Pseudonocardia sediminis: one gene and its partners. The protein of the gene in region 1 interacts with the protein of each later gene in a pairwise test. Links are inferred from orthologs where the notes say so. Each region holds a gene or a part of one and is shown on either strand. Other genes may lie near its edges. The genes, in order: dnaE, dnaN and EV383_RS28865.

What was found.
Region 2: the proteins of dnaE (region 1) and dnaN interact in binary tests that used the Escherichia coli proteins (3 or more experiments, as listed by UniProt). The link is inferred for Pseudonocardia sediminis from one-to-one orthologs.
Region 3: the proteins of dnaE (region 1) and EV383_RS28865 interact in binary tests that used the Escherichia coli proteins (3 or more experiments, as listed by UniProt). The link is inferred for Pseudonocardia sediminis from one-to-one orthologs.

What each region holds. Positions count from the first base shown.
Region 1 is NZ_SHKL01000001.1:2,194,546-2,198,765, forward strand. The notes cover bases 38-4,108. They hold dnaE (DNA polymerase III subunit alpha), read left to right. Parts: upstream 38-350; coding sequence 351-3,908; downstream 3,909-4,108. Other genes in these bases: EV383_RS10250 (aminoglycoside phosphotransferase family protein), read right to left, coding at 3,979-4,108. Also shown: EV383_RS10240 (glycosyltransferase), read left to right, coding at 1-11; more of EV383_RS10250, read right to left, coding at 4,109-4,220. UniProt on the Escherichia coli protein: DNA polymerase III is a complex, multichain enzyme responsible for most of the replicative synthesis in bacteria. This DNA polymerase also exhibits 3' to 5' exonuclease activity. The alpha chain is the DNA polymerase catalytic subunit.
Region 2 is NZ_SHKL01000001.1:26,168-29,259, reverse strand. What follows is about bases 111-3,053. They hold dnaN (DNA polymerase III subunit beta), read right to left. Parts: upstream 2,188-3,053; coding sequence 1,033-2,187; downstream 111-1,032. Other genes in these bases: gnd (phosphogluconate dehydrogenase (NAD(+)-dependent, decarboxylating)), read right to left, coding at 111-943. In the rest of the region: more of gnd, read right to left, coding at 1-110. UniProt on the Escherichia coli protein: Confers DNA tethering and processivity to DNA polymerases and other proteins. Acts as a clamp, forming a ring around DNA (a reaction catalyzed by the clamp-loading complex) which diffuses in an ATP-independent manner freely and bidirectionally along dsDNA.
Region 3 is NZ_SHKL01000001.1:6,168,141-6,171,094, forward strand. What follows is about bases 30-2,834. They hold EV383_RS28865 (pyridoxal phosphate-dependent aminotransferase), read right to left. Parts: upstream 2,130-2,834; coding sequence 930-2,129; downstream 30-929. Other genes in these bases: EV383_RS28855 (VC0807 family protein), read left to right, coding at 30-433; EV383_RS28860 (SRPBCC family protein), read right to left, coding at 478-864; EV383_RS28870 (L,D-transpeptidase), read right to left, coding at 2,204-2,752. In the rest of the region: more of EV383_RS28855, read left to right, coding at 1-29. UniProt on the Escherichia coli protein: Shows aminotransferase activity with methionine and histidine as substrates, and to a lesser extent also with phenylalanine.

The DNA of each region.
Region 1 (4,220 bases):
CGGCCGCATGACGGGCTGCCCCGACGGTGCCCGGAGGCGGGCCCGCGACGGGTCCCGGGACGGGGCCCGAGGCGGGTCGGGGGACCCGCCCGGAGGCGGGTCCGACACGCCCCGGCGCGGTGAGCTGGGGGTTCACCTCCCCGGTGCCCGGGTAGGCGGAACTGTCGGTGCCCGGAGCTAGTCTGGTCCTCACGTCGACCCCGTGGACGCTGCGGAGGGAATCCCACCGTGACCGGTCCGGCGCGGACCCCACCGCGCCGACGCCGGACACGTTCCCTCCCAGGTCACGGGGTCGCGGGAGTTGTCGTACCGCGTCTTCCCAGGGCGCGTGAAGGGAGCCTGGAACACACATGGCAGCGGTCAGCGGTACCTCGAACGACGGGTTCGTCCACCTGCACACCCACACCGAGTTCTCGATGCTCGACGGGGCCGCGCGACTGGACGACCTGTTCTCCGAGGCCCAGAAGATGGGCCAGTCCGCGATCGCGATGACCGACCACGGCAACGTCTACGGCGCCTACGAGTTCTGGCGCAAGGCGAAGGCGGCCGGGGTCAAGCCGATCATCGGCATGGAGGGCTACCTCGCGCCCGGGTCGCGGCACGAGCGCAAGCGCGTCTCGCTCGACGGCAGCCTCGGGCGCAACAGCGACAACCCCGACCTCATGTACACCCACATGACGCTGCTGGCCGAGAACACCGAGGGGATGCACAACCTCTTCCGGCTCTCCTCGCTGGCCAGCCTCGAGGGGTACTACTACAAGCCCCGTATGGACCGTGAGCTGCTCGAGCGCTACGGCAAGGGGATCATCGCGACCACCGGCTGCCCGTCCGGCGAGGTCGCGCGCCTGCTCCAGCAGAACGACTTCGACGGTGCCTGCCAGGCCGCGAGCGACTACCGCGACATCTTCGGCAAGGACAACTTCTTCTGCGAGCTGATGGACCACGGCATCGAGATCGAGAAGCGGGTCCAGGAGGACCTCTTCGCGCTGAAGAAGAAGCTCGACCTGCCGGGCCTGGCCACGAACGACCTGCACTACACCTACCCGGACGACACCAAGGCGCACGAGGTGCTCCTCTGCGTGCAGACCGGCAAGACCATGAACGACCCGAACCGCTTCAAGTTCGACGCGCAGGACTTCTACCTCAAGTCCGCCGCCGAGATGCGCGGTCTGTGGGACCCGATCCACCCGGAGGCCTGCGACAACACGCTGCTCGTCGCCGAGCGCGTCCAGGTCGACTTCACCGAGGGCCAGGACCTGCAGCCCCAGGCCCCGGTGCCCGAGGGCGAGACCGAGGAGTCCTGGCTGGTCAAGGAGGTCGAGCGGGGGATGCACCAGCGTTTCCCGAACGGCATCACCGAGCAGTACCGCCAGCAGGCGACCTACGAGCTCGGCGTCATCATGAAGATGGGCTACCCCGGCTACTTCCTGGTCACCGCGGACCTCATCCAGCACGCCAAGTCGGTCGGCATCCGGTGCGGCCCCGGCCGCGGGTCGGCGGCCGGCTCGCTGGTCGCCTACGCGCTGGGCATCACCGACCTCGACCCGATCCGGCACAAGCTGATCTTCGAGCGGTTCCTGAACCCGGACCGCATCTCCATGCCCGACATCGACATGGACTTCGACGAGCGCCGGCGCGGCGAGATGATCCGCTACACCACCGAGAAGTACGGCGAGGACCGGATCGCCCAGATCATCACCTACTCCACGATCAAGGCGAAGGCCGCGATCAAGGACTCGGCGCGGGTGCTGTTCGGCCAGCCCGGCTACTCGGTGGCCGACCGGATCACCAAGGCGATGCCGCCCGCGGTGATGGGCAAGGACATCCCGCTGTCGGGGGTGTTCGACCCGTCGCACAAGCGGTACTCCGAGGCGACCGAGGTGCGCGCGCTCTACGAGGCGGACCCGCAGGTCAAGGAGATCATCGACACCGCGCGCGGCCTGGAGGGCCTCAAGCGCCAGTGGGGCGTGCACGCGGCCGGTGTGATCATGTCGGCGAAGCCGCTGCTCGACGTCATCCCGATCCAGCGCCGCGAGGCCGACGGCGCGATCATCACGCAGTTCGACATGGGCGCCTGCGAGACGCTCGGGCTGCTCAAGATGGACTTCCTGGGCCTGCGCAACCTGACGATCATCGACGACGCGCTGGAGAACATCGAGCTCAACGGCAAGCCGACGCTCGACCTCGACCACCTCGAGCTCGACGACACCACCACCTACGAGCTGCTCTCCCGCGGGGACACGCTCGGGGTGTTCCAGCTCGACGGCGGCCCGATGCGCGACCTGCTGCGCCGGATGGCCCCGACCGAGTTCGAGCACATCTCCGCGGTCGGCGCGCTCTACCGGCCGGGCCCGATGGGCGCGAACGCACACAACGACTACGCCGACCGCAAGAACGGCCGTCAGGAGATCACGCCGATCCACCCGGAGCTGGCCGAGCCGCTCAAGGAGGTCCTCGGCGAGACGTTCGGCCTGATCGTCTACCAGGAACAGGTCATGTCGATCGCCCAGGTGCTCGCCGGGTACTCCCTCGGCAAGGCGGACCTGCTGCGCCGGGCGATGGGCAAGAAGAAGAAGGAGATCCTGGACAAGGAGTACGACGGCTTCGCCCAGGGCATGAAGGACAACGGCTACTCCGCGGCCGCGGTCAAGACGCTCTGGGACATCCTGCTCCCGTTCTCCGACTACGCGTTCAACCGCGCGCACTCGGCGGCCTACGGTGTCGTGTCCTACTGGACGGCCTACCTCAAGGCCAACTACCCGGCCGAGTACATGGCCGCGGTGCTCACCTCGGTGCGCGACGACAAGGACAAGGCCGCGATCTACCTCGCCGAGTGCCGGCGGATGGGGATCACCGTCATGCCGCCCGACGTCAACGAGTCGGTGCGCAACTTCGCCCCGGTCGGCACGGACATCCGGTTCGGCCTCGGCGCGATCCGCAACGTCGGGTTCAACGTCGTCGACGCGATCGTGGCCGCGCGCCGGGAGAAGGGGGAGTTCGCCGACTTCTCCGACTTCCTGCGCAAGGTCGACGCGGTGGTCTGCAACAAGAAGGTCATCGAGTCGCTGATCAAGGCCGGCGCGTTCGACTCGCTCGGGCACACCCGCAAGGGCCTGCTGCTCGTGCACGCCGACGCGATCGACGCCGTCATGAGCACGAAGAAGGCCGCCTCGATGGGGCAGTTCGACCTGTTCGGCTCCATGGACGGCACCTCGGACGGCGGCGACGAGCTCGGCGGGATCTTCGACGTCAAGGTCCCGACCGAGGAGTGGGACTCCAAGCACCGTCTCGCGGTCGAGCGGGAGATGCTCGGGCTCTACGTCTCCGGGCACCCGCTGCAGGGGTTCGAGCAGTCCCTCGCGGCGAAGGCCGACACCCCGATCTCCGCCATCATCGACGGGACGGTCCCCGAGGGTGCGCAGGTCACCGTCGGCGGCATCCTGGCCAACGTCAACCGCCGGGTGAACAAGAACGGCGAGCCGTGGGCGTCGGCGCAGATCGAGGACCTGGTCGGCGGCGTCGAGGTGCTGTTCTTCCCGCGCGCCTACCAGGTGGTCGGCGTGGACGTGGCCGAGGACGCGATCGTGCTGGTCAAGGGCCGGGTCAACAAGCGCGACGACCGGGTGTCGCTGATCGCGAACGACCTCGCCGTGCCGGAGCTGCAGGGTGCGGGGGAGGCGGGCCTGCCGTTCCGGGTCAGCCTGCGCACCGAGCTGTGCACCCCGGAGCGGGTCGCCGCGCTCAAGGAGGTGCTGACCCACCACCCGGGCACCTCCGAGGTGCACCTGGCGCTGGTCTACGGCACCAAGACCACGATGCTCAAGCTCGACGACCGGCTCAAGGTCACCAACACCTCGGCGCTGATGGGCGACCTGAAGGCCCTGCTCGGCCCGGGCTGCCTGGGCTGAGCCCGCGGGTCCGCCGGCCTGCCCGTCCGCTGCCGGCGCCGGGGGAGCGGGCGGCGCCGGGGGACCGGCGTCAGAGGTCCCGGTCGGGCCCGGCGGCGATCGTCGCGGCCGCGTCGAGCATCTGCGCCCCGACCGGTTGCAGGCCGATCGCGGTGGCGACCAGGCCGGTCGCGACCCGCTCGGCCACACCCCACTCCCAGACCGCCACCGGGTCGCACCCGGTGGCGCGGGCGAGGTCGTGGGCCCGCCGGTGCGGGCCCTGCGCCATCAGTTCCACGGGGTCCTCGCGCATCAGCACCCCGAGGTCGTACT
Region 2 (3,092 bases), 2.2 Mb from region 1 along the record:
CATCACCGGTCGAACCGGTGCCCGAGGACGGACCGGCCTTGTCACCGGGGGCACCGGTCGGGCCCGACGCCTTCACCGCGTGCCCGCCGAACTGGTGGCGCAGCGCCGCGACCGCCTTCATCGCGGGCGACTCGTCCTGGCGCGAGGAGAACCGCGCGAACAGCGCCGCGGAGATCACCGGCAGCGGCACGGCGTGGCGGATCGCCTCCTCCAGCGTCCACCGGCCCTCCCCGGAGTCGTCGACGTACCCCTCCAGCTCGGAGAGGTCGGCGTCCTGGCGCAACGCGTTGACCAGCAGGTCCAGCAGCCAGGAACGGACGACGGTGCCGCGCGACCACGCCTGCACGACGGCCGGGACGTCGGTGATCAGCTCGGTGGCCTGCATCAGCTCGAAGCCCTCGGCGTAGGCCTGCATCAGGCCGTACTCGATGCCGTTGTGGACCATCTTCGAGAAGTGCCCGGCGCCGACCGGACCGGCGTGCGCGAAGCCCTCCTCGCGCGGACCCTCCGGCCGGAGCGCGTCGAAGATCGGCATGGCCTGGGCGATGTGCTCGTCGGAGCCGCCGGCCATCAGGCCGTAGCCGTTGTCCTTGCCCCAGATGCCGCCGGAGACTCCGCAGTCGACGTAGCCGATGCCCTTCGCGTCGAGCAGCTCGGCGTTCGGGCCGTCGTCGGTGTAGCGGGAGTTGCCGCCGTCGATCACCAGGTCACCGGCCGACAGGGTCTGCGACAGCGTCGTCACGGTGCTGCGGGTGGGGTCGCCCGAGGGGACCATCACCCAGACCACGCGCGGCGAGGTCAGTGCCGCGGCCAGCTCGTCGAGGGAACCGACGTCGCTGACCTCGGGCCGCGGGTCGTACCCGACGACCTCGTGTCCCGCCGCGCGCAACCGGTCCCGCATGTTGCCGCCCATGCGGCCGAGACCGATCAGTCCGATCTGCACGAGTTCCCCTCTCCCCACGCTCGTCCGGCCCGACGGAAATCGACGGGCCGCGGTCCGGGCACAGTCTCGTCCCGGCCGGACGGGCCCGCTCAGCCGGGGAGGCGGACCGGCATCAGCAGGTGCAGGTAACCGGACTTTTCCGGCGGCGTGGCCTCGGCGTCGTCGGCGGCCGGCGGCGGGACCGGGCGGACCAGGGCCGGCCGGTTCGGCGTGGTGAACGTCAGCTGCGCGCGGTCGGTGTGCAGCTGGCCGAGCGCGTCGAGCAGGTAGCCCGGGTTGAACGCGATGGTCAGCGGGTTGCCGTCCAGCGTGCAGGGGAGTTCCTCCTCGGCGCTGCCGACGTCGTCCCCGCCGGCGGCCAGGCGCAGCCCGTCCTCGCCGAACTCCAGCCGGATCTGGGCGACCCGGTCGGCCACCAGCGACACGCGCTTGATCGCCTCGACCAGCGCGGACACCTCGAGCTCCGCGGCGGTGGTGTGCTCGGCCGGGATCAGCTGGCGGAACCGCGGGAACTCCGCGTCGAGCAGCCGGCTCGTCGAGCGGCGCCCGCCACCGGTGAGCCCGAGCATCCCGTCGCCGGCCGACAGCGCGATCTCCACGGTGCCGGACCCCGCGAGCGTCTTGGCCACCTCGGCCAGCGTCTTCGCCGGGATCAGCACGGCGGTGGAGATCGAGGCGTCCTCGGGTACCCACTCCAGCTCGCGCACGGCGAGCCGGAACCGGTCGGTGGCGGCCAGGGTCAGCTGCGTGCCCTCGATCTCGAGGCGGATGCCGGTGAGCATCGGCAGCGTGTCGTCCCGGCCGGCCGCGACGGCGACCTGGGCCACGGCGGCGGCCAGCTGGCCGGCGTCGACGGACCCGGCGCGCTGGGGCATGGACGGCAGCTGCGGGTAGTCCTCGACCGGCATCGTCGGGAGGCTGAACCGGCTGTTGCCGCAGTTGATCGTGGCGCGGGACCCGTCGACGACGAGGTCGACCGGCTTCGACGGCAGCGCGCGGGTGATGTCGGCCAGGAGCCGTCCGGAGACCAGCATCCGGCCGGGCTCGCCGACCGTGGCGTCGAGCTCGACACGGGCCGAGGTCTCGTAGTCGAAGCCGGAGACGGTCAGACGCTCGTCGGACTCGCCCTCGCCGGACTGGATGAGCACGCCACCGAGCACCGGCACCGGTGGACGGGCCGGGAGGCTGCGGGCCACCCAGGCGGCCGCGTCCGCAAGGACGTCGCGTTCGACCCGGAACTTCATGGCAGCGGGAACCCTTCCCCGGTGGAGCGTCGAGAGCCGGCCAGGAGACCGGTCTGCGACGGGTGGACAGGTGGTGCGGGTGCCGATGACGGCACCGACGAACGGGACGAGGACGAGCCGACCGGATCCCGATGTCGGGACCCCAGGTTCGCCGAGGGCCAACCGTAGAGGCTCCGGCCGACACTTTCCACGCCGCCCTGACCGTGGTCACGGCTGACCCTGTGTGCCCGATCGGGGCGGTGCTTCCTCACCTGTCCACGTGCTTGTTCTTCTCTTAGAAACTTCTGGAGAGAGAAACCGTAGTAGTAATAAGTCCTGTGCACAGTGTGGATGGAGGACGTCTGCGCTGGTCAGCAGGCCGCGTCGGCTGTGCACCCACCCCTGGGACGGATCGTGGGCAGCTTCGCGCGGCGGTGGACCGAGCCGGTTGTGCCCGACCTGTCCCGGATCTGTCCCCGGGGTGGACCGGAGTTGTCCCCAGATTCACGGCCGTCCGTCCACCGGTCCCGGCGCAACAATCCACAGAGTTGTCCCCAGATGTGGGTGGAAGCGTGTCGGATCTTCCACCGAGGGTGATGGGGACGCGGTGTCGATCGGGAGGTCACCGCGCTGCCGGAACTCACAATTGCCACACCTGTCACAGCAATGTCGACGGAGAGTGACCGTGTGCTGGGCGAAGTCGATCAGCCCGATCACGGCCCGTGCGCCGAACGCCCTCTACCGGACGTCGAGCGGAACGTGTCGGAGCGACACGCCGTGGGAATCCGTTCATCCCCGATGGGGATCGAGATCACGGCCCGGCAACGGCCGTCGCGGCCGGGCGGTCGCGTTCCGGGACCGGCTCAGAGCCCCGCTGAGGCCCTGGCGCGGTGATGTCCGTGTGGGTGGCACGGGAGAGGCGGAGG
Region 3 (2,954 bases), 4.0 Mb from region 1 along the record:
TATCGGCACGTCGCTGCTCAGCGGTGACCCGCGCTTCGCCGTCGCCCGCGACGCGCTGCCCGGTGCGGTGTTCGCCCTGGTCCTGGCCGGGTCGTTGCTCGTCGGCGGGCGCCCGCTGCTGTTCCACCTGATCCGCGCGACGGGCGAGACCTACCGTCCGGGCCTGCGCGCGCTGATGGACCACCAGTGGTCGGTCAACCCGGCGTACCGGACGGCGTTGCGCCGGGCGACGGCCGTCGGTGCCGCGGTGATGGCGATCGAGGTCGGCGTGCGGCTGCTCGCGGCGGCGACGCTGCCCGTGGCCGTGGCGATGCCGCTGCTGCAGGTCCAGTCGTTCGTCGTCTGGGCCGGGCTGATCCTGCTGCTGCGCCGCACGATGATCCGGGCCGCCCGCAGCGGCGCCCCGGACGCCGAGCGGCACGTCAGTGCTTGATGATCATGTGGCGACGACGGTGTGGTGCCGTTCGGCACCCGGGCTCAGGCCTCGAGCAGCTGTTTGAGCCGTGCCAGGTCGGCCGTGACCGTCGCGGCGTCGCGTTCGAACTCGGTGTCGGCGACGCCGTCGGCCCGGCGCAGGCTGAACACGATCTCGGCGCCGTCCGGGTGGGCCGTCACGCGCAGCGGGTTGTGCGTCACCTCGCCCGAGGGCAGCTCGACGTCGTGGTCGAGCACGCCCCACTCGTTGGCCGGGGCGAACGTGACGGTGACCGTGCCCATCGGCGACTCGGCCCGCCACCGCCCGTCGACGTACTCGACGCTCCCGCTCAGGCCCGCGGCCCAGCGGGGCAGGTTCTCCGGGTCGGAGGCGAACGCGTAGACGGCGGCCGGATCGGTGCCGATCACGGTGCTGATGTGGCGGCTCATGCGGTCCATCCTGGTCGCCGCGGCACGGTCCGTCGTGAACGGATCGGACAGTCCGGCCTCCGCGCTCAGGCCTTGCCGCGCAGCCCCGACAGGCGCTCGACGGCCTCGGTGAGCACCTCGTCGCGCTTGCAGAACGCGAACCGCACCAGCGGGCGCATCGCCTCCGCGCCCTCCGGCGTGCCGGCGAACACCGACACCGGCACCGCCGCCACCCCGCACAGCTCGGGCAGCCTGTAGGCCAGGTCGAAGCCGTCATCGAAGCCGAGCGGGCGGGCGTCGACCACCACGAAGTACGTGCCGTGGGTGGCGAACACGTCGAACCCGGCGGCACGCAGGCCGTCGGAGAGCAGGTCGCGCTTGCGGCTCAGGTCGCTGATGACGCCGGCGTAGAACGCGTCGTCGAGGGCCAGCGCGTTGGCGACGGCCGGCTGCAGCGGGGCGCCGCCGTGGAACGTCAGGAACTGCTTGACCGTCCGCGCCGCGCCGACCAGCTCCGGCGGGCCGTGCACCCAGCCGACCTTCCAGCCCGTCACCGAGAACGTCTTGCCGGCCGAGGAGATCGTCAGCGTGCGCTCGGCCATCCCGGGCAGCGTGGCCATCGGGACGTGCGGGGTGCCGTCGAACGTCATGTGCTCGTAGACCTCGTCGGTCACCACGACGGCGTCGAACTCGGCGGCGAGCTCCCCGATCAGCGTGAGCTGCTCCCGCGAGAACACCGCCCCGGTCGGGTTGTGCGGTGTGTTGACGAGCACGACCTTCGTCCGCGACGAGAACGCCGCGCGCAGCTCGTCGGGGTCGAAGGCGAAGTCCGGGGCGTCGTGAGAGGAGCGCATGCGGAACGAACCCGGGTGGAGCCGCACCGTGCGTAGGGTCGCGCCGGACAGCGCGACCGAGGCGGCGTAGGAGTCGTAGTAGGGCTCGAACGTGACGACCTCGTCCCCGGCCGTGCACAGCCCGAGCAGCGTCGACGCGATCGCCTCGGTGGCGCCGACGGTGACCAGCACGTCCGCCGGGTCGACGTCGAGGTCGTAGAACCGCTTCCGGTGCGCGGCGACGGCCTCGCGCAGCTCGATCATGCCGGGGCCGGGCGGGTACTGGTTGCGTCCGGCGTCGGTGATGTTGCGCGCGGCGTCGGCCAGCAGCGACGCCGGGCCGTCGGTGTCCGGGAAGCCCTGCCCGAGGTTGATCGCCCCGGTCTCGACGGCCAGGCGCGAGATCTCCGTGAAGATCGTCGAGGTGAACGGGCGCATGCGCTCGACCAGCATGCGCCCGACCCTAGCCGCGCCCGGCCGCCCTCCGCCGGTCAGTGCCGCCGTCAGTGCCGCCGCCGGTGCCGTCCTCAGTGCCGCTTCGCCCGCTCGGCCTTCTCCTGCTTGGCCGAGACGACCTGGACCTTGTCGCCGATCTGCAGGTAGTCGAACCAGGCCTTGGCGTCCGCCGGGTTCAGGTGCACGCAGCCGCCCGACGAGCGGTTCGGGCTGCCGCTGTGGAAGGCGATCCCGCCGTCCTCGAAGAACACCGACTGCGGCATCGGGGCGGGCGCACCGTTGGGCAGGCGCGATTCCTGGCTCTTGTGGTTCGCGTCCTTGCGATAGACGCGCAGCGAGTGCCCGATCGGGGTCGCCTCACCGTTCCCGCCGGTCGCGACCGGGACCGGGCCGCGCAGGATCTTGCCGTTCCTGAACAGCCACGCCCGCTGCGAGTCCAGGTCCACGCACGCCTTCGCGGTGACCGTGCACGGGGTGCCCGGGACGAGCGCCTCCTTGTACGCGGCCTCCGCGGCGGGGGAACCCGCCAGCGCGGTCCCGGCGAGCACCACGCCGGCCGTCGCGACCAGACCGGCGATGGTGGCCCGGCGGCGGCCTCGGATGCGGCGGTTGTCGCTCATGGAACTCCTCGAACTCCTCGCTCGGGGCGCGAGCGGTGGCCCGTCCCCCGAAGAGTCGACGCCTCGGGTGTGGCCGGGTTGCCCGCGATCTGCGAGCCCGGCGTGTCGGCCCGGGAGTGTCCGGGCGTACCGGGTGAATCGGGCGCGACCGAGGAGGCCGAGGAGACCGGACGTCCTAGTCGAGGCCGCGCACGATGTGCGT